One region of the Bacillus sp. YC2 genome, then DNA from elsewhere that is predicted to be linked to it. Evidence: riboswitches for the same ligand, from Rfam matches in the RefSeq annotation. Region 1 holds a riboswitch; each other region holds the start of a gene.
The links. Region 1 has a riboswitch for S-adenosylmethionine ahead of KY305_RS07145 (bifunctional homocysteine S-methyltransferase/methylenetetrahydrofolate reductase). Riboswitches for the same ligand answer to the same signal wherever they lie in the genome.
Positions count from the first base shown of each region.

Region 1 (7,708 bases):
GCCGGGGAAATCGGCAAGCCTATTTATTATAAGGGCTTTACTAGAGATTACGGCTCACCGCCGGCGGAATTTATTAAGCATAGCGGCGGCCTTTTCATTGACTGCTCGATTCATGATTACGATATGGCCAGGTATCTCATGAATGCTGAAGTGACGTCTGTCAGCGGACACGGCCGGATTTTAAAGCATCCGTTCATGGAGGAGTGCGGAGATGTCGACCAGGCATTGACGTATCTTGAATTTGACTCGGGCGCTGCCGGAGATGTGGAGGCAAGCAGAAATTCCCCGTACGGCCATGACATCCGCGCAGAAATTATCGGCACAACGGGAACTATATTAGTGGGAACGCTGCGGAACCGGCATGTCACCGTTTTGACGGAGGCTGGCAGCAGCTATGACATTATTCCTGACTTTCAAACCCGCTTTAAAGACGCCTACCGTCTGGAGCTTGAGCATTTTACGGCATGTGTGCAAAAAGGGGAAACACCGATTGTCACAGAAGTCGATGCCGCAATTAATTTAGAAATCGGCATTGCCGCGACTGATTCCTTTAGAACAGGAAAGCCTGTGAAGCTTACGGCAGGCATCCGCTATGCCGGAATATAATTGTATCCGCTTCTCCGATGCGCAATCATATCTTTATGACTTCAAAAACAGTTAAAAGCAAGGGGCAGCTCAGCCCTTGCTTTTTTTGTATAAAAAATAAATATAGTCAGTCGGTACGCCTTTATGTCCCATTTGGTGAAGCATAGCGCTTATATTGCCGCGATGGTATGTGCCGTGGTTTACAACATGCCGGATGATATCGGCGTATGTCGTATGAAGTGTTCCGTAGTGCGGGTGAGAAATGGAGATCGAACTTTCCGTATCCTCCAGCCCCGTTAAAAATTTGCCGTATTCTTCATAAAGCGCCGTCATCTTATGTTCAATCGCATCGTGATCTCCGTGCAGCTCCTTAAATTGAGAGAGACTTGGAATGATGTGCTCGTACGTTTCACCATAAAGCGTTTTAAGCCAGAAATAGTCAGCCTGGCACATATGCAGCAGCACAGCATTGACGGACGGAAAAACACTTTCTGTTTCCTGATTCAGGCTTACAGCAGGCACGTTTTTCAGATGCTGAAATATTTGCTGATTGGCCCATACGTGATAGTCATAGAGCTTTTGAATTTGAGACATTCACATTCCCCCTTTTCCTTTCTGTAATTCAACGCTTATGGGGAAATCCCTTTTTAATGCATTCGCAGGCATACTTGGAGAAGGGTATTAAACTGCGGTCATTGTCCTGTAATAGGCATTAGACAATGGCCCCGAGCGCTCTCGCAAAAGTAATGGCGTGGGCGGGGGCTATGCGGCATCCTTTCAGCTTATCTAGCGAGACGTGCATATCCTCAAAGGTGCATGTGCTGATATCCATGTTGAAGAGAGAAGTGCCGATGAAGTTTGCGCCGTCCAAATGACATGCATCAAACTGTGTATGCTCAAGAGCGGCATCATTGCATTCACTTTCAGAAAGAGTGCATTGTTCAAAGCGTACATGTTTCATATTTGAATAGCTGAATGAACTGTAATTGGCATGGCAGTCTTCAAACCGCACATTACGCAAGGTGCAGTCGGCCAGATTCACTCCGAGCAATTTTGAGTTTTGAAAGACCGTTCTATGGATGATGCTCCCGCTGAAATCGGTGTTTGACAAATCGCATTTTTCAAACCGCACATCCGTACATTCCATATGTCTGAATGAGACGTCCGTAAAGATCATATTTCTGAAAATCACCTGCTCGGCACACAAGTGCTGCAGGTCATCTCCGCTGATTGAACCATTTTCAATCACCGCCTCCTTTATATGATCCTCCTTAAGCGCTTCACTAAAAGAAAGAAGCGGTAATTGCTCCGGAATTTTCGGTTTTTGTATCGTATTCATCGACTTACTCCCTTTACTAAAATAATAGCTGAAATCAGCGATTGAAACATATAGTGAATCGAAACGGTTTTTCTTATGATAATCAGAAAACATATACAGCACCGCCTGCAAAGCGTGCCTTACATCTTCGCCGATTTTCGAGTGTTTCGCTTATTGAAAGAGCGTAATGGAAAAGCGGAGCGGCGTCAACCGCAAGGGACTGAAAAAACGGATAGGGGGAATGACAGATGGGATGCTACGTTCAAACCGAAGAAAATGTGAGTTTATTTGTCGAGGATATCGGGCAGGGACAGCCGATTGTTTTTCTGCATGGCTGGCCGCTCTGCCACAACATGTTTGAATATCAGATGAATGAACTGCCGAAAAAAGGGTTCCGCTGCATCGGCATTGATTTCCGGGGCTACGGCCAATCTGACAAGCCGTTTGAAGGCTATGATTATGACACGATGGCTGATGATGTGAAGGCCGTCATCTACACGCTGGAGCTGAAGGATGCGGTGCTCGCCGGGTTTTCGATGGGCGGTGCCATCGCCATCCGTTACATGACAAGACACGGAGGGGCGGATATTAAAAAGCTGATTTTAATGTCGGCGGCAGCCCCGGCATTTACAAAACGGCCTGATTATCCGTACGGCTTTCGAAAAAAAGACGTTGATGATTTGATTGCCGATTTTAAAAAAGACCGGCCGAAAGCGCTCGCGGATTTCAGCCGTATTTTCTTTGCGAAAAGCAAAACGCCGGAGTTCAGGGAATGGTTCCAGAATCTCGGTTTAAGCGCCTCATCCTACGGCACCCTTCATTCCGCCGCCGCTTTGCGGGATGAGGATTTACGCAAGGAGCTGATGGATATTACAGTGCCGACACTGATTATGCACGGCGTGAAGGATAAGGTCTGTTCCGTTCATTTTGCGAAGGAGCTGAAGCGGCGGATTCAAAGTGCGAGCTTCATTCCTTTTGAAGAAAGCGGGCACGGTATCTTCTATGAAGAAAAAGACCGTCTCAATGAAGAAATCACCCGGTTTGCCAAAGAATAACGCGTTAAAAGCCCTGATAAGAAATATTCTCTTATCAGGGCTTTCGCTTGCTCGGCCGGAAAGTCAGGCAAGTTTTTTATACATGATCAGATGCGGCCCGATGCCCGGAATGTCAAAGGTTTCGCCGATGCTTTTCCAGCCGAGCTTTTCATAATACCCTTTCACATGATATCTGGCATTGCACCAGACAAGCGCCGCACCCATATCTGTCAGTGTCCGTTCTGCGTATGCAATTAATGTGCTTCCAGCTTTTTGTGTGCGGTATTCCGGGAGAGTCGCCATTCCGCGCAGCTGATAGGCGGGTGTTTCCTTTAATGTTTTTTGTTCTTGCGGATAGAAAGAGGCGATGCTGATCAGCGTCCCTTCGAAAAACGCCCCCAGATGAAAAGCGCCTGCCACGTTGTCCTGATCATATTTGCAATCCTCAATGGTCTGGTGAGGGCGCAGTATTTTATGTCTGATATTGTACGTATCTTCTGCGGTAATGAATTTTACTTCAAGCATGGCCATTCTCCTTTATCTGTCTCTTTTTCTTAATCGTACCATGAAAAGGCCGCCTGTCACATCAGGCGGCCTCATTTTTACCCGTATCAATTTAAATAGACATTTGTCCGCTTTTCATCCTTTTGCTTAATATAAGTGGCAAGCTCGGACGTCAAATCAGAACGGAGAAAAGGGGTGATTAAATAGATTCCGTTAAACAGCTCGCACGCCGTGTCAAGGAGGGACTTGGCAATGGCAAGGCCTTCGGTTTTCTGCTTCTGTTTATCCTCTCCGGCAAGCGCCATTTTTTCGCGGATGCCGTCTGACAGCTTAATACCGGGGATTTCATGATGGATGAACTCCGCGTTGCGGCTGCTTGTTAACGGCATTATCCCGATATATACCGGTGTTTGAAGATGCTTCGTTTCCTTATGAATGTCAATGAGCTGCTGCTCTGAGTAGACGGGCTGGGAAACGAAATAATCGGCGCCGCACTCGATCTTTTTCTCCAGCCTTTTGACTGCCTTGTCAAGATGGCGGACATTCGGATTAAACGCGCCTGCCACGGAAAAACTGGTTTTTTTACCGAGCGGTTTTCCCGATAAGGAGATGCCTTCGTTGAACTGTTTAATCAGTCTGATCAAGTCAAAAGACGTTAAATCATAAACAGAGGTGGCCCCCGGAAAGTCGCCGATTTTTGAGGGGTCGCCCGTGATGGCTAAAATATCGGTCAGTCCGAGGGTATCAAGCCCCATTAAATGCGACTGAAGACCGATGATATTCCGGTCTCTGCATGTGATATGGACGAGAGAACGAATATCAAGCCGCTCCTTTAATAAAGACCCGCAGGCGGCATTGCTGATCCGGGGCGTCGCGAGTGAATTGTCGGCGAGCGTCAGCGCCTCAATTCCGGTTTCCTTTAATTCAGCTGCCGCTTGCAGAAATTTGTCAAAATTCAATTTCTTTGGCGGGTCAAGCTCCACAATAATCGAACGTTTTTTCGCGGCTATTTCATTTAATCCCGGTTCGGCCCGTTCATCCCGGACAGTGATTACCTCTTCTTCCCGTCTGATTTTCACCTCTTTTTCCGTGACGGGAAGAAGCCCGCGGACCGCTTCCGCCATTGCCCGGATATGGTTTGGCGTCGTACCGCAGCAGCCGCCGATAATCCGCGCGCCCTGCTTGCGGAATTCAACGGCGCTCTCACGGAAATAAGTGTTGTCTGTTTCATAAACAAGCCGGCCTTCTTCAAGAGACGGAAGACTGCTGTTCGGGTAGACGGATAAATAAGCGTCGCGGAAAATCGGCACTTCGGTGAGCGCTTCAATCATGTGATACGGGCCGAGACGGCAGTTAATGCCCGTTATATCAGCGCCGATGTCAGCAATCGACCTGAGCGCTTCCCCAAGCGGCGTGCCGTCCTGAAGCACACCTTGCTCGTGCATCGATACATTGAGCATGATCGGGAGTTCCGTTTCCTTTCTCGCGATCTTTAATACTTCACGCGCCTCCTCTAAATCATAATAGGTTTCTAACAGAAGGCCGTCCGGCTCTTCGTGCAGTAAGAGATACAGCTGCTCCCGAAAGCTGCGTTTGATTTCTTCAAGGCTGTAGGCGTTTTTGTTAAAGGTGCGGATGCCGCCCATCGTTCCCAGCACATAGGCGCCGTCTGAGGAGGCACGCGCGATTTTGACCGCCTCCTGGTTAATTTTTTTCGTCTCATCTTCCAGTCCGTATCTTGACAGCTTAATGTAATTCGCCCCGTACGTGTTCGTTTGAATAATGTCTGCGCCTGCCTCCACGTAAGCCTTATGTATCCGTTTGATTTCCTCAGGCTTTGACACATTCAGCTCCTCAAAGCACCTGTCAATGCCATAGGAATAAAGCAGAGTTCCCATCGCTCCGTCGCCGATTAAAATCCGATGCTGCAAATCTTCTAATAGTCCCATTATTTGCCTCCCTTATTCACATTCAGCAAGGAAAAAAGAGAAATAAAAAAAGTCTTCTTAAGAAGAAGACTTTTTGATCATTTGTCTCTCTTCTTATCTTCCAAGCTGTTTTGTAAGCTTGCTGGATTTAGCACCTTGGTCATGGTTTTAATAAACCATTACACCGGTTGCTGAAGCGTCGTCGGGCCAGTCCCTCGGCTTCTCTTGATAAGAACGTTCATTTAATTGTCATGGGTTTCCAAATGTTAACTCCGAAAATCCCTTTCTCCAAATTTACCGAAAATAGAGACAATAATCAATAGGAATCACACAATTTATCTAAAATTAATAAATTGAACATCAATCGGCAGGTCTGCCCCGCGGACAGCTGATATAATCTGCTGCAAATCATCTTTGTTTTTTCCGGTCACGCGCACTTGGTCATCCTGTATTTGTGATTTTACCTTCAAGCCGGAGTTTTTGATCACGGCATTGATTTTTTTCGCGTTGTCTTTATCAATGCCCTGCACAAGCTTCGCGCGCTGGCGCACCGTGCCCCCTGAGGCATTTTCGATTTTGCCGTATTCGATGTTTTTCGTCGGAACCTCGCGTTTAATCAGCTTGCCGCTAAGCACGTCTTTAAGCTGGTTTAATTTAAATTCGTCATCAGAAATCAGCACAAGTTCTTCTTTTTCTAATGTCACGTCACTTTTAGACCCTTTAAAGTCATAGCGGGTGCCGATTTCCTTCAGCGTCATTTGAATCGCGTTTTGCACCTCGGGAAATTCAACTTTGGATACAATATCAAAAGAACTTTCTTTTGCCATATGAAAACCTCCTATAACATTTCACTTATGTGTTGATTATAGTAGAATAAGGAGAAATGTCCAACAGCATAAAGCATGAATTTGTGTTTGTTGGAAAAAATGAGAAAAACAACAGCCTATATGGGCGAAGGCAGGAAGGACGATAACATGAGACCAGGGCAGCAGCTCACGTTGAGTATAGATCACCAAACCGATTTCGGGTATTTTTTAACGGACGGCGAGGATACGGTTCTTTTACATAACAGCGAAATCACAGAGGACATTGAAGATAAAGACGAAGTGGAGGTGTTTATTTACGTCGACCCACAGGAAAGGCTCGCCGCGACGATGAAAAAGCCGCTTATCAGCTTTTATGACTACGGATGGGTGGAAGTGACGGATAAGGTGGAGGATATGGGCGTATTCGTCGACGTCGGCCTCTCAAAAGACGCGCTCGTAGCGACAGAGCATCTTCCTCCGTATGAATCCGTCTGGCCGCAAAAAGGCGACAGGCTGTATTGCATGCTGAAGGTGACAAACCGAGGACGCATGTTTGCCAAACCGGCGCCGGAGGACATCATCAGCGAATTATTTTCGGATGCAGACGAAGAGATGATGAATAAAGAACTGACAGGCACAGTGTACAGGCTGATCGCTTCCGGCTCGTTCATTATTACTGATGAAGGAATCCGCGGGTTTATTCATCCTTCTGAAAGAAAGGAAGAACCGAGACTCGGCAGCCGTGTGACGGGACGTGTCATTCAGGTGAAGGAAGACGGTTCAGTCAATATGTCGCTTCTCCCGAGAAAGCAGGACGCTCTTTCCGTTGACGCGGAAGAGATTCTGACATATTTAAGATCGAGAAACGGCGCCATGCCTTACGGAGACAAAAGCCATCCTGACGATATCCGCGAGCGGTTCAATTTAAGCAAAGCCGCCTTTAAACGGGCGCTCGGCCATCTGATGAAAAACGGCAAAGTTTATCAGGAGGACGGCTGGACGTACGAAAAACAATAAATTTTCTGCAAAAACACCGGTGGATACCACCGGTGTTTTTTATTTCCTCTAAAACCACAATATCCCTGATTATCTTTCTCCTCATGTTTGTTTTCGATAAAAATAAATATTTTATTGAAATAAAATATCCTGACATGCAGACCGATATATAGAAAAAACCGTAAAGGAGATTTTCAATGAAAAAACTCGTGATATTTGCGGCTGTTCTGCTGATCGCACTCGGAGCAGCCGGATGTGCAAACAGCCAAACAGACGAAACGGCCGGGCGCACGACGAAAAAAATCGGCATGATGCTGACGGACAATGGGCTTGGCGACCAGTCCTTTAATGATTCCGGTTTTCAAGGCTTAATGAAAGCAAGAGACGAGCTCGGCATCACATTTGACTACAGAGAAATAAAGGATACCGGTACATATGAAAAAGGACTGACCCAGCTTGTAAAAGAAGGAAATGATCTTGTTGTGGGGCTTGGCTACAGCATGCAGCCAGATTTAGAGAAGGTCGCCAAAAAATATC
Region 1 is NZ_JAHXDO010000003.1:82,115-89,822, reverse strand. It holds gene iolX (scyllo-inositol 2-dehydrogenase) at 1-606, shown strand, start outside; gene KY305_RS07165 (DinB family protein) at 676-1,179, opposite strand; gene KY305_RS07160 (pentapeptide repeat-containing protein) at 1,298-1,924, opposite strand; gene KY305_RS07155 (alpha/beta fold hydrolase) at 2,152-2,958, shown strand; gene KY305_RS07150 (GNAT family N-acetyltransferase) at 3,022-3,462, opposite strand; gene KY305_RS07145 (bifunctional homocysteine S-methyltransferase/methylenetetrahydrofolate reductase) at 3,549-5,390, opposite strand; SAM riboswitch class I at 5,481-5,604, opposite strand; gene KY305_RS07140 (YajQ family cyclic di-GMP-binding protein) at 5,705-6,196, opposite strand; gene KY305_RS07135 (CvfB family protein) at 6,296-7,192, shown strand; gene KY305_RS07130 (BMP family lipoprotein) at 7,369-7,708, shown strand, end outside.

Region 2 (7,708 bases), on a different contig from region 1:
GGATTATTCGGATAATTGAGATACAGGAGCTTCGCTTTTTTTCGCACTTCCGCAGGAATCGCGTTGTAATCCGGGAGGAAATCCCTTTCTTTCGTCAGCGGCATCATTTCCATTTTTGCTTTCGCCAGGGCAACGCCTGACCAGTAATCAGGATAACCGGGGTCCGGCACCAGAATCGTATCACCCGGGTTTAACAGGCATTGCGGAAGCTCAACAAGCCCTGCCTTGCCGCCGAACAATACGGCTACCTCAGTTTCCGGATCGACAGTGACGCCGTACTCTCTTTCGTAAAAAGCCGCTGCTGCCTTTTTAAAGCTGTAAGAGCCGCGGAATGATGAGTATTTATGATTTTCCGGCCTTTCAACAGCGCGTTTCATTTCTTCTACGATATGCTGAGGAGTAGGCTGATCAGGGTTGCCCTGCCCCAAGTTAATTACGTCTTCGCCTTCTTTCAGCTTTCGGTTCACCTTTTGCACCAAAGATGCAAAAAATTGTTCAGGCAAATGTTTCAGTACATCAGAGAATTCAAAGTTCATATTTTCACCTTCTAAAAATTTCTTGAAATGATAGTCCATCATCATATATGGTTAAATAAAAAAAGTAAAGAAAAACTTGGGGAGTTGTAAAAAATGAAATGGATCGTTTCTTGTTTGCAATTTGATATTTCATATGGAAATCCTTCAGAAAATATGAAAAAAGCAGAATCTTTCATCGAACGAGAAAGCCGCCATGCCGATGTTTTAGTGCTTCCTGAATTGTGGACGACAGGCTATGACCTTACACGCCTTGATAAATTGGCTGATGAAAACGGTGAAGCCTCAAAGCAATGGCTCCGGCAAACGGCGAAAACATATAACGTGCACCTCGTCGCCGGATCGGTTGCGGTTAAAGAAGGAGATAACGTCTATAACACGATGTACATCGCCGATAACAACGGACAGATCAAAAAACAATATCAAAAAGCGCATTTGTTTCAGCTGATGGATGAACACCTGTATTTATCAGCCGGCAGCAGTGATGGTTGCTTTGAGCTTGACGGCGTAAAGTGCGCCGGGCTGATTTGTTATGATATCCGCTTTCCCGAGTGGGTCAGAAAACATACGGCGAAAGGGGCGAATGTGCTGTTTATTTCTGCGGAATGGCCTCTTCCCCGCCTCGATCATTGGAAAAGCCTGCTTGTCGCAAGAGCGATTGAAAACCAATGTTTTGTCGCGGCTTGTAATTGCACGGGTTCTAATCCCGATAATGAATTTGCCGGCCACAGCCTGATTATCGACCCGTGGGGACGGGTTTTAGCCGAAGGGGGACAGACAGAAGGCGCCGTTCGGGCGGAAATCGATGTATCAGAAAGCGCGGCTGTACGCAGCACCATTCCCGTCTTTAATGATTTGCGGAGTGATTTATATTAATTTTCCGAAAAAAACGTTGACAAAAAGATCAGGCTCCTGTTAGTATTTTCATCAACTGATTAATTCGAATTATTATACAACTCAATATATTTTTCTCTTATCGAGAGTTGGGCGAGGGATTGGCCTTTTGACCCCAACAGCAACCGACCGTAATTCCATTGTGAAATGGGGCGCGTGATTTTTGCGCCGAGACGATTTGTCTCTTAAGGCACGGTGCTAATTCCATCAGATTTTTATCTGAGAGATAAGAGGCGGACGTTACTGTTTCAGCCTCCTTCTCTTCAGAGAAGGGGGCTTTTTTTACGGGCCTATTCTCCGGACAACATCTTTTTACACCACTACATAATTGGAGGGGAAATCCATGCCAGCAACGAAAACAAGTGTTTATGAACAATTAACCGAAAGCTCAGCTGCCGCGTTAGCCGTTAAGCTCGGCTTATTCCAAAGCAAAAGCACATTAACGTGCCGTGAAATCGGCGACGGCAATTTAAATTACGTCTTTCATGTTTATGACAAAGAAAACAATAGAGGACTGATTATCAAACAAGCAATTCCTTATGCAAAAGTCGTCGGTGAAAGCTGGCCGCTTACCATCGACCGCGCAAGAATCGAAAGCAGCGCGCTGATCCGCCAAGGAGAACATGTGCCTCACCTCGTTCCGTCTGTGTATTATTCAGATACAGAGATGGCTGTGACCGTTATGGAAGATCTCTCCCGCCTGCAAATTTCAAGAAGAGGATTGATTGAGGGTAAAAACTACCCAAATTTATCAGCCCATATCGGTGAATTTCTCGGAAAAACGCTTTTTTACTCATCCGATTATGCGCTTGATGCAAAAGTGAAACAGCAGCTCGTAAAGCAGTTTACGAATCCGGATCTCTGCAATATTACAGAAAGGCTTGTCTTTACAGAGCCGTTTCTTGACCATGAGACAAATGATTTTGAAGAGGAGCTTCGCCCTTACGCAGAAAAGATTTGGAACAATTCCCGATTAAAAATGGAAGCAGCCGAGCTGAAATCCATATTTTTAACATCAGCCGAAACATTGGTTCACGGGGACCTGCATACGGGAAGCATATTTGCCGGTGAACATGAAACAAAGATCATTGATCCCGAGTTTGCCTTTTTCGGGCCGATCGGTTTTGACATCGGCCAGTTTATCGCAAACCTGCTGTTAAATGCCCTCAGCCGGGACGGTGAAGACAGACAGCCTTTATATGACCATACAGCGGCCGTATGGGAGACATTTGTGAAAACGTTTAGTGAGGCGTGGGAAAAAGACAGTCTCACCTCCTGCAGACACCGGCTTCACGAAACGCTTCAAACCGCATTTGAGGAAGCCGTCGGTTTTGCCGGATGCGAGCTGATCCGCCGCACAATCGGGCTTGCCCACGCGGCCGACTTAGATGAGATTGTGCCGTTTGACAAACGTATTGAAAGAAAGAAATTGGCACTTGAAATCGGCGCCTTTTATATTGAAAACCGAAAAGAACTGAAAAGCATCACTGAAGTTTTGGAACAATTTAAGCTCCGCGTAAAGGAATGATATATCATGACGAATGAATTTGCCATCCCGCGTTCTGTTGAATGGAAGGAAACACACATTAACATTTTAAACCAACAAAAGCTCCCGGAGATCACTGAATATGTGGAGCTGACGACGAAAGAGGATGTATTTGATGCGATTGTCACACTAAAAGTAAGAGGCGCTCCGGCCATCGGCATAACCGCGGCGTTCGGACTCGCTCTTTGCGCTAAATCGATAGAAGCTGCGGATGTTTCTGACTTCCGCCGGCAGCTTGCATCCATCAAAGAATATTTAAACAGCTCAAGACCGACGGCTGTCAACTTGGCGTGGGCGCTTGACAGGCTTGAGAGTTCCATCAGCCGTGCCATTTCAATCAATGAAGCGAAAACCACTCTTGTCCATGAAGCCATTCAAATCCAAGTTGAGGATGAAGAAACATGCCGGATGATCGGCCAGAATGCCCTGCACCTTTTTAAAAAAGGCGATCAGATCATGACCATCTGCAATGCAGGTTCGATTGCCACAAGCCGCTATGGCACAGCGCTTGCGCCTTTTTATTTGGCGAAGCAAAAGGATCTCGGCCTCCATATTTACGCATGTGAAACACGGCCGGTATTACAGGGATCACGGCTGACGGCATGGGAGCTGATGCAGGGAGGAATTGATGTGACCCTCATTACAGACAGCATGGCCGCCCATACGATGAAAGAAAAACACATTTCAGCTGTTATTGTAGGCGCTGACAGAATCGCTAAGAACGGTGATACGGCCAACAAAATCGGGACGTACGGTCTCGCGATTTTAGCCAATGCGTTTCAAATTCCGTTTTTTGTCGCCGCCCCGCTTTCCACATTTGATATGCAGATTGAGAGCGGTGATCAAATTCCTATTGAAGAACGAGATCCTGAAGAAGTAAGGCAGATATCCGGCGTGCGCACCGCTCCTGAAAACGTACCCGTATTCAATCCCGCCTTTGACATCACCCCCAATCATCTGATTTCGGGTATTATTACAGAGAAAGGGATTGTGACCGGTTCATATAAGGAAGAAATCGAGCAATTATTCGCAGATTGCCAGATCATCTGAAAAACCGCTGATGATACTGCCTCCTCTTCAGGCAATGTCAGCGGTTTTTTTGTTTACACAATTTGACCATTTCATCTCTTTGGACGGCTGATATCAGATGCAATTTCAGAAACAGCTCTGCATAACCGGCTATTTTTTCCGGACGGCTCAGCTTCATCAGACTTCGTCCTCCTTTTTCGTCAGACCAACTCTTTTTACTTAATAAAATAATATGTCAGACGTAAAAAAACGGAACGTGCCATATGCTTTATTTTTCTTTGTAGGATATTTGTTCGAGGTTTAATAAAACGGCTTTTACATCAGTCTTGCTGCCCGCGTATCCCGTTAAGGCACTATTTTTGCCGATTACCCTGTGGCACGGAATAAAAATCGGAAGCATATTGCGTTTGTTGGCTTGTCCGATGGCGCGCACCGCTTTTGGATTGCCGATTGCTTCGGCAATATCGGCATAGCTTCGTGATTCCCCGTAAGGAATCATGGCAAGTGTGTCCCACACTTTTTCTTGAAAAGGTGTGCCTTTTTGTCTCAGCGGCAGAGAGAAATGCTTTCTTTTTCCGGAAAAATAGTCTTTCAGCTGTTTTTTTGCCTCCGTTAACAGGGCGGTTTCACGCATTTCAGTCTGAGGGGATGATTGTTCCCATTCCGCAAAATCGTCCCCGCTCAGAAAAAGGCCGGTGATAAAGCCTTCTTCCTCTGTGATCATGATAGTTCCAAGCGGTGTGTCCGCACTTGTAAAGCAGGTCATTCGATATTCCTTCTTTCCTCTTTGTTCTGCCGGATCGGGAGCGTCAAATGAAACACGGTTCCTTTTCCTTCTTCACTTTCAACATGAATACGGCCTTGGTGTTCTTCGATGATTTTGTAGCTGACCATCAGCCCGAGGCCCGTTCCTCTGTCTTTCGTCGTGTAGAACGGTTCTCCCAAACGTTTCAGTTTGTCCTCTGGGATGCCAGTACCTTCATCTTGTAATGAAATCTGAATGTGATCTTTATCCGAAGGCTGAATGGTCACGTAGATATTACCGCCGTCGGGCATGACTTCGATTGCGTTTTTTAAAATATTAATAAACACTTGTTTTAATTGATTGGGCTCACAGTAAATCGGAGGAATGTTTCCGGTCAGATTTAAATGGATCTGCACATTGACAAGGTTGGCCTGGGCGTTCAGAAGATCAGCCGTGTCTTTCATAATCTGCGTCACATCTTTTTCTTCATACAATATGGCCTGCGGTTTTGCTAAAATTAAAAATTCGGTGATAATAGACTCGATGCGTTTTAATTCTGAGGTAATGACGTTAAAATACAGGGAATACTCACCTTCAATGCTTCCTTTGAGAAGCTGAATGAATCCTTTCAGCGCCGTCATGGGATTTCTGATTTCGTGAGCGATGCCTGCTGCCAGCTCCCCTACGACGTGCAGGGTGTCGGATTTCCGAAGCCGCTCCTCCAGCTCTTTGCGCTCCGTGACATCTTTAAAGATGGCAAGATTCATATTTTGAATGATATTCCGCTTGAAGGAAAATTCCAGTTTGCGGTGATCGCTGCTGCTTAATAAAAAGGGGATTTCATTATCCATTCCTTCTAAATCAATCTCTCTTGCGGGAACGCCCGCGTTTTCAATATCAAAAGAAGAAAGAATGTCAGGCACGGCGTGTGTTTTCAGCTCTTCATGCGGTATGCCGAGAATGCGGCTGGCCAGCGGATTCGCGTCGATAATGCGGAACTGGTTGTCAAATAATACGTTGCCGTCCATGGAGCCGTTAAATACTTTTCTGAATTTCAGCTCGCTTTCCCTCAGTTCTTTTTCCATTCGCTTACGGTCGCTGACATTTCTTAAAATCGTCAAATGCTGGCCTTCGAGTATCGTCCGTTTTGACGTGAATTCAAGCTCTTTATATTGTCCGTTCCCCATCTGAAACAGCATTTCTTCCCGGATTTCTCCGTATTTTTCGTATTTCTTTTTGATATGTTTGTATTTTTTCTGCGGATCGGCGATAAACGTACATAAGTACCGCTTCAGAAGCTCGTCCATCGGCAGCTCAAAAATTCGGCATGCCGCTTGGTTCGCCTTGGCGATTTTTCCGTCGTCAGACCAAATCACGATGGCATCCATGGCGTTTTCAAAAATTTCGCGGAAGCGCTCTTCGCTTTTAAAGAGTTTTATTTCCATCGACCGTTTTTCCGTTATGTCTCTCATAATGGACATATAAAACCCGCTGATTAAGTTGGAAGTGATCGTAAACTCAAACAGCTTCTCCTTACCTGACCGGAGCTTGACGGGCAGCTCTCCCTTGGCTTTTCCTTTCCTGCGGAGGGTATCCCAAATGTCCTTCAGGTGCACGTTGTTTTCGCCGTCCGTAAAATGCTGGAGTGACAAATGAAACAGCTCGTTTTGGTCTATCTCGAAGCTTTTGCAAAAAGAGAGATTTGCATCAATAAATCCCCCATCCTTGTCAAACAGCACAATTCCGTCAACAGCCCTGTCAAACAAATCTTTGAACAGCTGTTCGTTCATTGAGAATTCCCGCTCCAATATTTTTTTAGAGGAGATGTCCCTCATCACCACAAAAAAATAATCCTCCCCAATTCCGTCCCTGGCAAGGAATTCAATGTATTTAGTCGCGCCGCTGTCCAGCTTAATCGGCACCTCTTTCCATAAGAAGCCCTTATCTAAAAATTTCTTGACGGCCGCGTTCAATTCTTCCTGAGGGACAGAATATAAAAAATCGAGGACGGAGCGGTTGATGAGGCCGTCTGCCTCAATCTGCATCATCCGTGCCGCAGCCTCGTTCGCCTGGACGATTTTCATTTCCTTATGGCAGATGAAAATGGCATCAAGCGTGTTGTTCATTATGATATGATACCGGCTCAAATCATTTTTCAGACGGTCATTTTCCTCCTTCAGCCGCTTCAGCTGCTCTTGCAAAGATTCCTTTGTTTCCAAATCCAGAGTTTCAGCCATTCAGTACACTCCTTCTTCAAAAAACCTATCCTTCAATATTTCTACAAAATCCTCCGTCTTCCTTCATTTGCCCTATACATTTCAGAAAATTTCAATGATATGACAAGTTAAAGTCTTTTTCTACGATCCTTACCTCCCCGTTACATCATCCTAACAATCCTTTTTTTTCGCCTTCATTTTTCATTTTTTATTTTAAAATGGACACGAGCAGGAAATAATCATGCAGTGAATGATTTTTGAAGAGAAGGTGATGCTATGACGAAATCGCGTGACAGTTACTTTGACAATGCCAAGTTTATTTTGATTTTCCTTGTGGTGTTCGGCCATATCCTCCGGTCATTTATTAACGGAAATGAGTTTATGCTCCATCTCTACAAATTCATTTATACTTTTCATATGCCTGCCTTTATCCTTGTGTCCGGCTATTTCGCGAAAAACTTCAAGCGTAAAGGTTATGTGAAAAAACTGGCTGTGAAGCTGATTATTCCGTATTTGATTTTCCAGAGCATCTATTCGGTTTTTTATTACTTTATTCAGGATGAAAGCATAACAAGCGTTAATCCGATTGATCCGCAGTGGTCTCTCTGGTTTTTAATCAGCTTATTCTTTTGGAATCTGCTGCTGTACCCATTTACGAAACTGCCGAAAATGTGGGCGCTTGCTGCGAGCTGCGGGCTTGCCGTTATGATCGGTTATCTCGATTTTATCAGCAGCACGCTGAGCC
Region 2 is NZ_JAHXDO010000008.1:136,105-143,812, reverse strand. It holds gene KY305_RS14250 (pyridoxal phosphate-dependent aminotransferase) at 1-536, opposite strand, end outside; gene KY305_RS14245 (carbon-nitrogen family hydrolase) at 630-1,409, shown strand; SAM riboswitch class I at 1,504-1,660, shown strand; gene mtnK (S-methyl-5-thioribose kinase) at 1,771-2,955, shown strand; gene mtnA (S-methyl-5-thioribose-1-phosphate isomerase) at 2,962-4,023, shown strand; gene KY305_RS14230 (methylated-DNA--[protein]-cysteine S-methyltransferase) at 4,271-4,768, opposite strand; gene KY305_RS14225 (PAS domain S-box protein) at 4,765-6,984, opposite strand; gene KY305_RS14220 (acyltransferase family protein) at 7,240-7,708, shown strand, end outside.
Region 2: another riboswitch for S-adenosylmethionine. It lies ahead of mtnK (S-methyl-5-thioribose kinase); the one in region 1 lies ahead of KY305_RS07145 (bifunctional homocysteine S-methyltransferase/methylenetetrahydrofolate reductase).

Region 3 (7,708 bases), on a different contig from region 1:
TAAAATGATCGGAAAAACGACAGAAGACTATGTCGTAAACGATGTTCTTCCGCACATTGATGAAATCGAAAACCATCAGTTTGAGCACTCTGTCAGACTGTTGAAAAAAGCCGGCGATCTTGGCCTTCTCGGCGCAGATGTCCCTGAAGAATACGGCGGCATCGGCCTTGATAAAATCAGTTCTGCCTTCATTACAGAAAAATTTTCACGTGCGGGCAGCTTCTCGCTTTCTTACGGCGCCCATGTCGGCATCGGTTCATTGCCGATCGTGTTTTTCGGAACAGAAGAGCAGAAAAAAACATATTTGCCGGATTTAGCTTCAGGCCAAAGAATCGCGGCATACGCTTTGACTGAGCCGGGATCCGGATCAGATGCGCTCGGCGCAAAAACAACCGCCGTATTAAATGAAGCGGGCACGCATTACATTTTAAACGGAGAAAAACAATGGATTACAAACTCAGCGTTTGCCGATGTATTTGTCGTCTATGCAAAGGTGGACGGTGACAAATTTTCCGCGTTTATTGTAGAAAAAAATTATCCGGGTGTGTCAACCGGCCCGGAAGAGAAAAAGATGGGAATTAAAGGCTCATCCACAAGAACGCTTATTTTAGATCAAGCAGAAGTGCCGAAAGAAAACCTGCTTGGTGAAATCGGAAAGGGCCATGTGATTGCGTTTAATATCCTGAATATCGGGCGTTACAAGCTCGCAGTCGGTACGATTGGCGCTTCAAAACGGGTCATTGAGCTGTCCGCGGCTTATGCAAACCAGCGCCGCCAATTTAAAACGCCGATCTCAGGCTTCACCCTTACCCAGGAAAAGCTTGCGACAATGTCAGCAAAGCTTTACGCGATGGAAAGCTCTGTATACAGAACGGTCGGGCTTTTTGAAGATAACATGAGCAGACTGACCGAAGAAGCGCAAAAAGACGGCCGTGAAGTCGCCAAATCCATTGCCGAGTATGCAATCGAATGCTCACTGAACAAAATGTGCGGATCAGAAACGCTTGATTACATTGCCGACGAAGGCGTCCAAATCCACGGCGGTTACGGTTTTATGCAAGAATATGAAGTGGAGCGCGCTTACCGCGATTCGAGAATCAACAGAATCTTTGAAGGAACAAATGAAATCAACCGTTTGATCGTGACGAGCACATTCCTGAAAAAAGCCGTAAAAGGGGATCTTCCGCTCTTTGATAAAGCGAAGGCGCTTCAAGAGGAATTAATGATGCTGATGCCTGAAGAGCCGGGTTCAGAGCCTCTGGAGCAGGAAAAATACATCGTCAGACAGGCGAAGAAAATCGCCCTTTTAACAGCAGGTCTTGCGGCGCAGAAATACGGAAAGGAAATTGAACGTGAGCAGGAAATCATGGTGAACATCGCTGACATCGTCAGCGCGCTGTACGCGTTGGAATCTGCCGTCCTCAGAACGGAAAAAGCGATTGCGGCAGACGGCGCTGAAAAAGCCGCGCAAAAGCTGTTATATACAGAAATCTTTGCGCAGGAAGCTCTTCAGGACATTGAAGCGCACGCAAAAGAGTCGTTAATCGCCATGGAAGAAGGAGATTCTCTCCGAATGATGCTTTCCGTGCTGCGCAAACTGACGCGCCTGACACCGAAAAATCTCATTCAGAAAAAACGTGACGCAGCTGCCGTCATTTTCAGAGAAGAAAAATATACAGTATAATGCACAGCTCCTGTAAGCGCTCCGAATTCGGAGCGCTTTTTCATGAAGCAACGTTTTAGGTTTTTACCAGTGATTGTGTTAAAATAACGACGATCATTTACAAGGGGTGAAGAAGATGTCGATAAATTTTTACTGGTACCCTAAATGCGGAACGTGCCGTAATGCGAAAAAATGGCTGGAAGACCACGGCAAGGAAATAAACGAAATACATATTACGGAACAAACGCCGACGAAAGAAGAAATCAAAGACCTTTATGAAAAAAGCGGTCTTGAGCTGAAAAAGTTTTTCAACACGAGCGGAATGAAATATCGTGAGCTGAACTTAAAGGAAAAGCTGTACCACATGTCAGAGGATGAACAGCTTGAACTTCTGGCTTCCGACGGAATGCTTCTTAAGCGTCCGATTACGTCAGACGGCACAAAAGTCACAGTCGGCTTTAAAGAAGACCAATTCGAAAAATATTGGATTTAATGTCAGTAACAAAGAATTATGGTATCTTCTTATTATAAGCATAAAAAATGGAGGGATTTAGATGAGCACACCGAAAGATTTACGTTATTCAGAAGAACACGAATGGGTAAAAGTTGAAGGCGAAAAAGTCCGCATCGGAATTACGCATTTCGCGCAATCTGAACTTGGCGATATCGTTTTTGTCGAGCTTCCTGAAGTCGGCGCTGAAATTAAAGCGGACGAGCCGTTCGGCAGCGTTGAATCCGTAAAAACGGTATCTGAGCTGTATGCGCCGATCAACGGAACGGTGACGGAAGTGAACGAAGGCCTTGATGACAGCCCGGAATTCGTGAACGAGTCTCCATACGAAAAAGCGTGGATGATCGTCGTTGAACCGGCTGATGCAAAAGAAATCGAAAACCTCATGACTGCCGAACAATACGAAGAAATGACGCAGGAAGACTAATCGGATAGCAAAAGAACCATTTGGACACTCTATCTGTAACGGGAGGTGTCCAAAATGGCTTTTGATAAACAAAAGGTTGATGTAACAGAGCACGTAACGGGCCGCTTACAAAACGGCCAGTTTTCTTTGTTTCATGAAAATGAAGCCATCGGCCAAATGACAGGCATGAACCAATATGAGCTCAAACCGGGCTTTTCATTTGAAAATCAAAAATTTTATAAAACAGCCGATGTTGTATCCGAGAAGGATCCGAAATACGTGGATTGCGACTATGAAAGCGGCTGGTGTTAACAGTTGGCGGTGAATTTCACTGCCTTCTTTTTCAATCCGAGGCTAAAAAAACCGGCAGGTGATGCGCAATGAATATCGGCGATGAAGAGAAAGTCTTAATCGTAGAAGGAAAATCAGATAAAATCAAAGTCAGGGAAGTGCTCAGTGAACCTCTGGACATTGTCTGTACAAACGGAACGATCGGCCAAACGGAATTGGAGGATTTAGCGGACCGTTTGTTTGACAAAGATGTTTATATCTTAGTTGACGCAGACGATTCGGGAGAAAAATTAAGAAAGCAGCTGAAACGGGAGCTTCCCGAAGCCCGCCATATCTGCATTGACAGAACGTACAAGGAGGTTGAGGCGTCTCCAAGCCACCATCTTGCATCGGTGCTCCTCGGCGCCGGCCTGAATGTGGACCCCGTATTTTTAAAAAGAAAGACCTGAGGTGGTAATCAAATGAAAGAACTCCAAGAAAATGAACTTGAATCAATTGAAGATGATGTGTATCTCCTGTACTTGTACACCCCATTTTGCGGCACGTGCCAGCTGGCTTCCAAAATGCTTTCTGTCGCGGAGGAAATGCTGCCCGGCGTCGCCTTCTATAAAAACAACGTGAATTATTCCCCCGTCTTCGCTAAAGCCTATCAGATTGAGAGTGTCCCGTGCTTTTTGCTGTTTAAAGACGGAAAGCTTGTTGAGAAAGGATATGCATTCCGCTCCGTTTCCTATTTATACGAGCTGATTAAACAAAAAACATCTCAAACGTCTCCTATGTGACATTTTTTATAGGAAAATGTCGTCCGTTTTATAAAGGGTTCTCCCCGTTAAAAGAGAACTTTGTATGTATGGCCAATAAACGGGAGGTTATACGAGTGGAGAAAATAGAAGTTTTAGAGAATGACGGACAGCATCTGTTTTTGAAACCCCTATTACATACCTCAACGCTGCTGATTACGTTCCAAGGTGAAACAGAAGCTTTAACGGTCTCAATAAACGGGCAGGGAGAAATGAGAAAAACCGCTGTTTCAGCAGAAGAGTCTAACTTGACCTTTTACGGAAACCAAACAGAAATCATTCATTTGCTGCACGGCAACATTTCCCTGCAAAAGCTCATTCAAAGCGGAAGATTGAAAGTAAAAGGATCATTCAGAGCCCTGTTGAAACTGGAAGCCATTCTGTGGCTGACAAACGGATTTTTTCAAACAATCAGCAAAAGGCCTTAAAACCTGCCAATCTACTATGTGAAAATAACTACCATTATTTATTTTATTGACTTTTTATCATTCGCCATGCTATCCTACATTAAGAATTTCCGGACGAAAAGACGATATGTTTTCTCTTATCAAGAGAGGTGGAGGGAAGTGCCCTATGAAGCCCGGCAACCGTCAACTATGTTGAAATGGTGCCAATTCACTCGAAGCGATCTGCTTTGGAAGATGAGAGAAAGGCCTTTTTCAATAAGCCTTTCTGCTCAATTGTGCAGAAAGGCTTTTCTTTTGCGGAGAATTCCGGAAGATTTCTTAGAATAGTGTAAGGCAGGTGATTGCTTTGATCCATCTTCAAAATGTTTCAAAAATTTACAAAGCGAAACATGGGGATGTCAATGCTGTCCAAGATGTCAACCTCGATATCAAAAAGGGCGAAATTTTTGGAATTATAGGATATAGCGGAGCTGGTAAAAGTTCCTTAATCCGTCTTCTGAACGGTCTTGAAAAACCGACTTCAGGAACCGTGGAAGTCGCGGGGACGGAATTAAATAAAGTAAGCAGCCGCGGTTTAAGAAAAGCGCGCCAGGAAATCAGCATGATTTTTCAGCACTTTAATCTTCTTTGGTCGCGCACCGTTCGGGATAATATTATGTTTCCGCTGGAAATTGCCGGCGTGAAAAAAAGAGAACGGATTCGCCGTGCTGATGAACTGATTAAACTGGTCGGATTAGAAGGAAAGGAAAAATCGTATCCTTCCCAGCTGAGCGGCGGTCAAAAGCAGCGTGTCGGAATCGCGAGAGCGCTCGCCAATAATCCGAAGGTCCTTCTTTGTGACGAAGCGACGTCAGCGCTTGACCCGCAGACGACAGATTCAATTTTAGATCTTTTATCCGATATAAATGAAAGACTCGGTTTGACGATTGTGCTTATTACCCATGAAATGCACGTCATCCGTAAAATCTGCAACAGAGTCGCCGTCATGGAAAACGGAAAAGTCGTCGAAGAAGGCGAAGTGCTTCAAGTCTTCAGAAATCCGCGTGAACAGATGACAAAGCGTTTCGTTCAGCAGGTCACCGAGCCTGAGGAAACGAAAGAAACCATTCAGCATCTGCTTCAGGAAACGGCGACAGGAAAAACGATTCAGCTTTCGTTTGTCGGGCAGGCTGCAGAACAGCCTCTCATCACTGAGATGATCAGAAACTTCGATGTGGATGTCAACATTCTGCAAGGTAAGATTTCACAGACGAAGGACGGGGCGTACGGTTCTTTATTCATCCACATTGACGGACAGGAAAAAGAAGTAGAAAATGTGATCCGGTTCATTAAAGACAAACAGGTAGAAGCAGAGGTGATCACAAATGTTTGAAAAATGGTTTCCGAACGTTGATGTAAGTGAACTGTGGACCGCAACTTATGAAACCCTCTATATGACGATTATCGCTTTACTCTTTTCTTTCGTCATCGGGGCTGTCCTCGGCCTTCTGCTCTTTTTAACAGGCAAGGGAAGCTTATGGCAGAATAAAGCGATTAACAGTGTGATTGCGGCAGTGGTTAACGTATTCCGGTCTATTCCGTTTCTTATTTTAATTATTCTGCTCCTCGGTTTTACTAAGTTTTTGGTCGGATCGATTTTAGGTCCGAATGCGGCTTTGCCCGCTTTGATTATCGGCTCTGCGCCGTTTTATGCCCGCCTTGCGGAAATCGCGCTCCGGGAAGTTGATAAAGGTGTCATCGAAGCTGCCAGATCAATGGGAGCGAAGACATCGACGATCATTTTTAAAGTATTGATTCCTGAATCAATGCCTGCGTTAATCTCAGGCATCACCGTTACAGCCATCGCCCTGATCGGTTCGACCGCTATTGCCGGAGCCATCGGTTCAGGCGGACTCGGAAACCTTGCATATGTCGAAGGGTACCAGTCAAATAATACGGATGTAACGTTTGTGGCAACGGTATTTATTCTCATCATCGTCTTTATCATTCAGATTATCGGTGATGTCATCACAAATATAATAGACAAAAGATAAGGGAGGATTTACATTGAAAAAGATTGTGTTAAGTGCGTTGCTGCTTGTTTTTGCAGGAGTTTTGGCTGCCTGCGGATCGAGTGCGGGCTCAAATAAAAAGGAAATTGTTGTTGCCGCGACAAAAACACCGCATGCTGAAATTTTAAAAGAAGCGGAGCCGTTATTGAAGAAAAAAGGCTATACATTAAAAGTCAAAGTGCTGAACGATTACAAAATGTACAACAAAGCATTAGCTGATAAAGAAGTGGATGCAAACTACTTCCAGCATGTTCCTTACCTTGAGCAGGAAATGAAAGAAAATAAAGATTACAAACTCGTTAACGCCGGCGCAGTTCATCTTGAGCCGTTCGGTATTTACACGAAAAAATATAAATCATTGAAAGACCTGCCAAACGGCGCGACAATCATCCTGACAAATAACGTCGCTGAACAAGGCCGTATGCTGGCAATGCTTCAAAAAGCCGGACTGATCACATTAGATCCGAAAGTAAAAACAGTTGACGCAACAACGAAAAACATCACAAAAAATCCGAAAAACCTGACGTTCAAAAAAATCGCGCCGGAATTAACGGCAAAAGCATATAACGAAGAAGAAGGCGACGCGGTCTTCATCAACGTCAACTATGCGATCCAAAACAAATTAAACCCGTTAAAAGACGCGATTGAAGTAGAATCAACGAAAAACAACCCATACGCAAACATTATCGCCGTGCGCAAAGGTGAAGAAGATTCAGCAAAAATCAAAGCGCTTATGGAAGTTCTTCACTCTAAAAAAATTAAAGACTTCATTGAGAAAAAATACGACGGAGCCGTGCTCCCCGTATCTGAATAAAGACGAAAACCCCGGATGAACAATCCGGGGTTTTTTTGGGTATTAATCGCGGAACTGTTCATAATAAAGAAGAATGTTACCGAATGGAGGGATTATGAGTTGAATCAATATCATAACAACGGCGGAAGCGTACATGACGCATTAAAACAATACAAAGAGGGGTTAGGCGTATTTGAACAAAAAATGCCGATGATGGGCCGGAAGTTTAATGAATTTACTGAGCAGTGCTTCTCAGCGGATTCTTTGACAGAAAAAGAAAAGCAATTAATCGCTCTCGGCATCAGTATTAACGCCCAAGATGAATTTTGTATGATTTATCATACGAAAGGATGCATGGACCAAGGCGCGACAGAAGAAAATATCCTTGAAGTTGTAAGCGTCGCTGCAGCCTTCGGCGGAGGGGCCGCTCTCAGCCAGGGCGTAACCCTCGTGCAGCAGTGCATTCAGGAATTCGGAAATACCGCGCATTAGAAGGAGCAAATGTTTGAATGCTTCCCATAGACGCAGCTCGCAGGCCGCATCCGGCATATCCGAAAGTATTCAGGGGCACACTCTCTTTGGCTGCCGCAATGAATCATTGTTACAATGGAAACAAATAGATGAAGGGATTGATTCATTATCTGCACCAGCCAGGACAGACTGGACCTTGACTATACGTCGGAAATGGAAAAAGCGATGCAGCAGTCATACGGCATCGGCTATGAAGAATACGGACGGCGTCTTTCAAAAAGGATGGAAGTCGAACGGCAGAGGGAGCGGGAATAT
Region 3 is NZ_JAHXDO010000001.1:169,590-177,297, reverse strand. It holds gene KY305_RS00890 (acyl-CoA dehydrogenase family protein) at 1-1,684, shown strand, start outside; gene KY305_RS00885 (arsenate reductase family protein) at 1,800-2,156, shown strand; gene gcvH (glycine cleavage system protein GcvH) at 2,218-2,601, shown strand; gene KY305_RS00875 (YusG family protein) at 2,656-2,892, shown strand; gene KY305_RS00870 (toprim domain-containing protein) at 2,961-3,320, shown strand; gene KY305_RS00865 (thioredoxin family protein) at 3,333-3,653, shown strand; gene KY305_RS00860 (SCP2 sterol-binding domain-containing protein) at 3,749-4,099, shown strand; SAM riboswitch class I at 4,213-4,319, shown strand; gene metN (methionine ABC transporter ATP-binding protein MetN) at 4,425-5,450, shown strand; gene KY305_RS00850 (methionine ABC transporter permease) at 5,443-6,111, shown strand; gene metQ (methionine ABC transporter substrate-binding lipoprotein MetQ) at 6,125-6,943, shown strand; gene KY305_RS00840 (carboxymuconolactone decarboxylase family protein) at 7,043-7,414, shown strand; gene KY305_RS00835 (YuzK family famiily protein) at 7,607-7,708, shown strand, end outside.
Region 3: another riboswitch for S-adenosylmethionine. It lies ahead of metN (methionine ABC transporter ATP-binding protein MetN); the one in region 1 lies ahead of KY305_RS07145 (bifunctional homocysteine S-methyltransferase/methylenetetrahydrofolate reductase).

Region 4 (7,708 bases), on a different contig from region 1:
ATCTCCCATCCGGCAAAAAAGATGACAAAGATGGCCGCCTGATACGCACGGATATGGCGTTTTTCTTTTTTATGTTTTTTCTTAAACTGCTGATGAAGCTGTTCAATCCTCCCGCTGCTGTTTTTCAAGGGAATTCAGCTCCTTCCATATGGTTTGAAACAGCGGCTGGAAGGCCGGGTCCTGGCGCGCGTCAAACGGGTCTAATGCAGCTAATTCTTTAGGTACGTTGAATATTTGATGGATGGTGCCCGGCTGATTTGAAAATAAGTAGATGGTATCGCTCATCGCGATGGCTTCGCCAATATCGTGAGTCACAAGGACAGCTGTTTTTTGAAAATCTTTTAACGTCCGGAACACAAGATTCTCAAGAGAGAGCTTCGTTTGGAAGTCAAGTGCGGAAAAGGGTTCATCAAGAAGTAAAAGGCTCGGATTCGGCGCAAGAGTTCTGGCGAGGGCCGCCCGCTGCCGCATTCCGCCTGAAAGTTCTTTCGGATATTTCTTTTCGACGCCTATTAATCCAAGCTCAGGAAGGAGGCCGAGAACCTCTGTTCTTTTTTCCTCCGTTAATGTCTTGGAGATGTGTAACCCGAGCAGCACATTTTCCTCAATTGATTTCCAAGGAAATAAATAATCCTGCTGAAGCATATAGCCGATATGATGTTCCTTATGATTCGGCACACTCCCTTCAATCAGCACCTGGCCTTCTGCGGGAGGGATAAGGCCGGCAATAATCGATAAGAGCGTTGTTTTTCCGCACCCGCTCGGCCCGAGAAAGGAGATGAAGTCTCCTTTTTCAATCTGGAAATGTATATCCTTCACGGCGGTTGTTTTTTCTTTCAGCGAGAAATAAGTATGAGTTACATGATCTACATGTAAAAAAGACATAATGGTCCTCCTATTGTTCTGAGGTGACTTTTTTGGCGATTTTTGTGTTTACCAGTTTGCTGTATGGAATATGTTTAGGCAGCTCCCCGGCTTCATCCATAATCGATTGGAGCTGTTCCCATTCGTCTTCTTGCAGAACGGGATTGGTTGAGAATGATTTTTGTTTCTTATAGCGGTTTATTGAAGTTTCAATAATGGCAGGGTCGGTATCTGTAAAGTCTTTTTGAATCGTTTTTGCAATGTCTTTGGCCGAGTGGCTTTCCACCCATTGCTGAGCCTTATGAATGGCCCGCGTGAATTTTTCCGCCGTTTTTTCGTTGTTCTTTAAATAGCTTTCTTTTGCCATAAAGGTTGTGTATGGCACTCGGCCGGAAGCTTCCCCGAAGGAAGCGACGATATGGCCGATGCCTTCCTTTTCAAACAGTGAGGCCGTCGGTTCAAACAGCTGCACATAATCGCCGGTTCCAGACGCGAATGCGTTTGATATATTGGCAAAATCAATGTTTTGAATGAGGTCAATATCTTTCTGCGGATCGATATGATGTTTTTTCAGGGCGTACTCACCGGCCATTTGGGGCATGCCGCCTTTTCGCTGGCCGAGAAATGTCTTTCCTTTTACATCGTCCCATTTGAATTGCTGCACATCCTTTCTTGCAACGAGAAATGTGCCGTCTGTCTGTGTCAGCTGAGCAAAGTTAATGACAGGGTCCTTTGCTCCTTGCGCCTCTACATAAATTGATGTTTCAGAACCGACTAACGCGATGTCAGATCCGTTTGACAGCAGTGATGTCATCGTTTTGTCGCCGCCCCATGTCGTATTGACAGTGACAAGAAGCCCTTCTTTTTTAAAGAAGCCTTTTGCTTTAGCGACATACAAAGGTGTATAAAAGATGGAATGAGTGACTTCTGCCACTTTCACCTTTGTCAGACTTTCTTCCTGCTTGCAGGCGGGGAGCAAAAGAAGAAGAAAAGCGCATATGACGAAGGCGCAGCCCGTTTTGAGCCATTTGTTCACGGTATAACCTCCTTGTGTTAAGCGTTAAAATAACCCTTTTTGCTTTACATATCGTATGATGGGTATAAAAAATGTGTGAGTGCCCATATTCAGGTTGGGAAAGAATAAAAAAACCGATAATGACAAGGAGGCTTATTCGTTTTGCTAGTTGAGAAGAGAAGATTTCCGTCTCCCAGTCGGCATGTCCGCCTCTATACAGTGTGTTATGTCTCTAAAGGATTAAAGGTGAAGGGGCTGATGGCTGAGCCGGCTGTGTCAGGGGAGTATGACGGTTTTTTATATTTGCGAGGCGGCATTAAAAACGTCGGCATGGTTCGGCCGGGAAGAATCATTCAATTTGCATCGCAAGGCTTTGTCGTGTTTGCGCCTTTTTACAGAGGCAATCAGGGAGGCGAGGGCAATGAGGATTTTGCGGGAGAGGACAGAGAAGACGCGTTTTCCGCATTCCGCCTGCTGCAAGAGCATCCGAGCGTAAGGAAAGGCAGAGTCCATATTTTCGGCTTTTCCCGCGGCGGGATTATGGGGCTTTTAACTGCGATTGAGATGGGGCGCCAAGCCGCTTCGTTCGTCTCATGGGGCGGCGTCAGTGATATGGTGCTTACGTATGAGGAGCGAAAGGACTTGCGGCGAATGATGAAGCGGGTGATTGGCGGCACGCCGAAAAAGGTTCCGGACGAATATAAACGCCGCTCACCGTTTGAAAAAGTAAACCGCGTCCATGCTCCCGTGCTGCTCATTCATGGTGAGGAGGACCAAAATGTATCAATTGAACATGCCCGCATGATAGAAGAGAAGCTGAAAGAGGCGGGCAAGCTGGTGGAAACATGGTATTACAGCGGTTTTACGCATTATTTTCCTCCGCACGAAAACAGGCGCATTGTCCGGCAGCTTACCAAGTGGATGAAATCAAAGTAAGACCAATGATTTATGGTATGATAAAGAAAAAGAGAACGAAAGGGGATTTTCATTTTGGGAATGCCTGTTGAATTTAATACAATGATTGTGACAAAAGGCAACGAAAAACGGATAGAGGAAAATATCTTCATCCTTGAAAAAGAGGGCTACCGCGTATATCCTCTTGATATTCCGATGGACGTGCGCAAAACGAAAACAGGCGAGAAATCGGGTACGGGAGAAGTCCAAAAGCTCGAATGGGCGAACGGACGGACAAGCATTACATACAGGCTTACCTCGCTTTACACTACAAACTAATGAACAATAGCCAAGGGCATTTGCGCCCTTGGCTTTTTTGGTTAAACGAGAGGTCCGCCCGTTTTGGCAATTGAGTCGGTATGTGAGAACTTTTTAAAATTTTCCTTGAACTCATGAGCGAGGAACAGCGCTTTTTCATTGTAGGCTTTTTTATCGCTCCATGTGTTTTCAGGCTGAAGGACATGGTCGGGCACGCCTGGGACATGAACAGGGCTGTGCAGGCCGAAGATACTGTCCGTCACCATGTCTGTCTGATCCAGTTTGCCTTCAATCGCCGCTTTTACCATCGCTCTCGTGTAGGACAGCTTCATGCGCTCTCCCTCACCGTATCCTCCGCCGGTCCATCCTGTGTTGACGAGGAAGACCTGAACGCCGTGCTCATCGATTTTCTTCCCGAGCATTTCGGCATATACGTGGGCCGGAAGCGGAAGAAACGGAGAACCGAAGCATGTTGAGAAAGTCGTTTGCGGAGATGTCACCCCGCGCTCGGTTCCGGCAAGCTTACTGGTGTACCCGCTTAAGAAATGATACATCGCCTGTTCCTTCGTCAGTTTGCTGATCGGAGGCAGCACACCGAACGCGTCTGCCGTTAAAAAGACGATGGCTGACGGGTGCCCGGCGAGGCTTGGAGACACGATATTGCCGATCATCTCAATCGGATACGCCGCTCTTGTATTTTCCGTGTAGAAGGAATTATCGTAATCCGCCTTATGCGTATTATCGTCAATCACAACATTTTCAAGCACTGAACCGAAGCGGATCGCGTTGAAAATCTGCGGCTCCTTCTCTTCACTCAAGTTAATACATTTAGCGTAGCAGCCGCCCTCGATGTTAAATACGCCGGAGTGTGACCAGCCGTGCTCGTCATCGCCGATCAATTTGCGGTTTGCATCTGCTGAGAGCGTCGTTTTTCCGGTGCCGGAAAGTCCGAAAAACAGGGCGACATCGCCTTTTTCCCCGACGTTGGCTGAGCAGTGCATCGGCAGGATATCCTGCGCGGGCAGCAGGAAGTTCATAATGGAGAATATCGATTTTTTCATTTCTCCGGCGTATTCCGTTCCGCCGATTAAAATGACGCGTTTTTCGAAAGAAACGATAATAAACGTTTCAGAATGTGTGCCGTCAGTTTCCGGGTCCGCTTTAAAATGCGGGGCGGAAAGAATGGTAAAGGGCTGAACCCCGGAGTCTCTTTCGTCTGTCTCAGGTCTGATAAACAGCTGGCGCGCGAATAGATTATGCCATGCAAACTCATTTACGACCGTAATCGGCAGTCTGTATTTTTCATCCGCACCTGCGAATCCCTCAAATACAAACAGTTCATCCCGCTGTTTTAAATAGCTGACGACTTTTGAATAAAGCCGTTCAAACGCTTCTTCTGAAATGGGCTGGTTTACCGGCCCCCAATCAATCTGATCTTCTGTGCTTTGTTCCCGGACGATAAATTTATCTTTTGGAGAACGGCCGGTGTATGCACCGGTAGTTGCGCGGACGGCGCCCGTTGATGTTAATGTTCCTTCATTTCGGCTGATCACTTTTTCGGTAAGTCTTGGGGCGGATAAATTATGATGCACATTCGGACTTGCGAGTAATGCCTGTAAGTCTGCGGTTAAATCAACTAATTTCATAAAAACCTTCCTTTGCCGGTTTATTTGTGTTTCGCTGAATGTGAAATTAGTATAACACATATATAAAAATAGTCTATACTATTTATTATTTTTTGTTTGTGTTTTTCCATTGCTTTCTGAAATTAAGGCGCGCAATCGCTTTAATTCATATTGACACCTTAAACACTTTTACGATAAGATATTTCATTGAGCGGATACTCTTATCCCGAGCTGGCGGAGGGACAGGCCCGATGAAGCCCAGCAACCGGTTTCTCTGTTAAAAAGCATGTGGAAACACTGTGAGAAACTAAGGTGCTAACCTGATGCAAGGTTCAATATTTTCCTTGAGCGATAAGAGTGAAAGGCACACAAACCAAACCCTTTCCTCGAGTGGAAAAGGTTTTTTTATTTCATAAAATATGCCAATTAACATTCTCTGATATAGTATGACATTGTATTAAGAGGGAGCGAGTTCCGTATCATATGAGAAGATCTTGGGATGGATCTTTTTTCAGGAGGAAAAATTCATGAGTAAAAACCGTCGTCTGTTTACATCTGAATCTGTTACAGAGGGGCATCCGGATAAAATCTGTGACCAAATCTCTGACAGCATTTTAGATGAAATTTTAAAAAATGACCCTAACGCGCGCGTAGCCTGCGAAACATCTGTAACGACAGGCTTAGTGCTGGTCAGCGGAGAGATTACAACATCAACATACGTTGACATTCCGAAAACGGTACGTGAAACGATTAAAGAAATCGGCTACACACGCGCAAAATACGGATTTGATGCGGAAACTTGCGCTGTTTTAACGTCAATTGACGAACAGTCAGCAGATATCGCGATGGGCGTCGACCAAGCGCTTGAAGCACGTGAAGGCACAATGAGCGATGCTGAAATCGAAGCAATCGGAGCGGGAGACCAAGGCTTGATGTTCGGTTATGCATGTAATGAGACGAAAGAGCTTATGCCGCTTCCGATCTCACTGGCCCATAAATTGGCGCGCCGTTTAAGCGAAGTCCGCAAAGAAGACATTCTTCCGTACCTTCGCCCGGACGGTAAAACACAAGTAACAGTTGAATATGATGAAAACAACAAGCCGGTCCGCATCGATGCGATCGTTATTTCCACTCAGCACCACCCTGAAATTACGCTTGAGCAAATCCAGCGCAATCTGAAAGAGCACGTCATTAATCCGGTCGTGCCTGAGGAACTGATTGATGAAGAAACAAAATACTTCATTAACCCGACAGGACGCTTCGTTATCGGCGGACCTCAAGGTGACGCGGGGCTTACAGGCCGTAAAATCATCGTTGACACATACGGCGGCTATGCACGCCACGGCGGCGGCGCATTTTCCGGTAAGGATGCGACGAAAGTAGACCGTTCTGCGGCATATGCAGCGAGATATGTAGCGAAAAACATTGTTGCAGCCGGACTTGCGGATTCATGTGAAGTGCAGCTTGCATACGCAATCGGCGTTGCGCAGCCTGTTTCCATTTCAATCAACACATTTGATACCGGAAAAGCTTCTGAAGAAAAGCTGATTGAAGTCGTACGCAGCAACTTCGATCTGAGACCGGCCGGCATTATTAAAATGCTTGACCTGCGCCGCCCGATCTATAAGCAAACGGCTGCTTACGGCCACTTCGGACGTCATGATGTGGACCTTCCTTGGGAGCGCACTGACAAGGCGGAAACGCTTCGCAAAGAAGCACTAGGAGAATAATTATATAGCCGCTTACTTAAGCGGCTTTCCCTTTTTGTAGATGCTGTCATGTTTATTTTTTTACATAACGTGAAACAAATGATTGAGCAAAGCGTCTATAAAAAGGGGGTCCAATTAGAAAATTACACTTATGGAGGCTATATTATGTGTGGATTTGTCGGTGTTTTTAATAAGCATCCATTAACTCAAACCGCAGATCAAGAAGAGCTAATCAAACAAATGAACCAAATGATCGTTCACCGCGGTCCTGACAGCGATGGGTATTATCATGATGAGCACGTCGGCTTCGGCTTCAGACGGCTCAGTATTATTGACGTAGAAAACGGCGGACAGCCTTTATCATATGAAGATGAAAAATATTGGATCATTTTTAACGGCGAAATTTATAACTATATTGAATTGAGAGAAGAGCTTGAAGCAAAGGGCTACACTTTCAATACAGATTCCGATACCGAAGTTCTGCTTGCGACATACCGCCATTATAAAGAAGAAGCGGCTTCAAAGCTTCGCGGAATGTTTGCGTTTCTGATTTGGAACAAAGCTGACCAAGTCATGTACGGCGCGAGAGACCCGTTCGGAATCAAACCGCTGTACTATACAACGATTCAAGACAAGGTGTATTTTGCTTCAGAAAGAAAAAGTTTAATGGCCGCTCAGAACGGAATTGACCTTGATACAGCTTCTTTACAGCAATATATGTCTTTCCAATTTGTTCCTGAACCGGGCACACTTGACGCTGAAGTGAAAAAAGTGGAGCCGGGCAGCCAGTTTACAATCCGTCCGGAAGGCGACATTGCGTTTAAAACGTATTTCAAAGCGAACTTCAAGCCTGTTCAGTCAGATGAAGATAAGCTTGTTAAGGAAGTCAGAGACGCGATTTTTGACTCTGTGAAAGTTCATATGAGAAGTGACGTTCCTGTCGGCTCGTTTCTATCCGGCGGTATCGACTCTTCTTTTATCGTCTCTGTAGCGAAAGAGTTTCACCCCAACCTGAAAACTTTTTCTGTCGGCTTTGAACAGCAGGGCTTCAGTGAAGTTGATGTAGCGAAGGAAACAGCCGCTGCGCTCGGTATCGAAAACATCAGCAAAGTCATTTCTCCTGAGGAGTATATGAACGAGCTTCCGAAAATCGTATGGCACTTTGATGATCCGCTTGCAGATCCTGCGGCGATTCCGTTGTATTTCGTTGCGAAAGAAGCGAAGAAGCATGTAACGGTTGCCTTATCTGGTGAGGGTGCGGATGAGTTATTCGGCGGTTATAA
Region 4 is NZ_JAHXDO010000005.1:17,823-25,530, forward strand. It holds gene KY305_RS09925 (ABC transporter permease) at 1-128, opposite strand, end outside; gene KY305_RS09930 (ABC transporter ATP-binding protein) at 103-885, opposite strand; gene KY305_RS09935 (ABC transporter substrate-binding protein) at 896-1,900, opposite strand; gene KY305_RS09940 (alpha/beta hydrolase family protein) at 2,042-2,815, shown strand; gene KY305_RS09945 (DUF2584 domain-containing protein) at 2,870-3,112, shown strand; gene pckA (phosphoenolpyruvate carboxykinase (ATP)) at 3,154-4,737, opposite strand; SAM riboswitch class I at 4,935-5,074, shown strand; gene metK (methionine adenosyltransferase) at 5,244-6,446, shown strand; gene asnB (asparagine synthase (glutamine-hydrolyzing)) at 6,591-7,708, shown strand, end outside.
Region 4: another riboswitch for S-adenosylmethionine. It lies ahead of metK (methionine adenosyltransferase); the one in region 1 lies ahead of KY305_RS07145 (bifunctional homocysteine S-methyltransferase/methylenetetrahydrofolate reductase).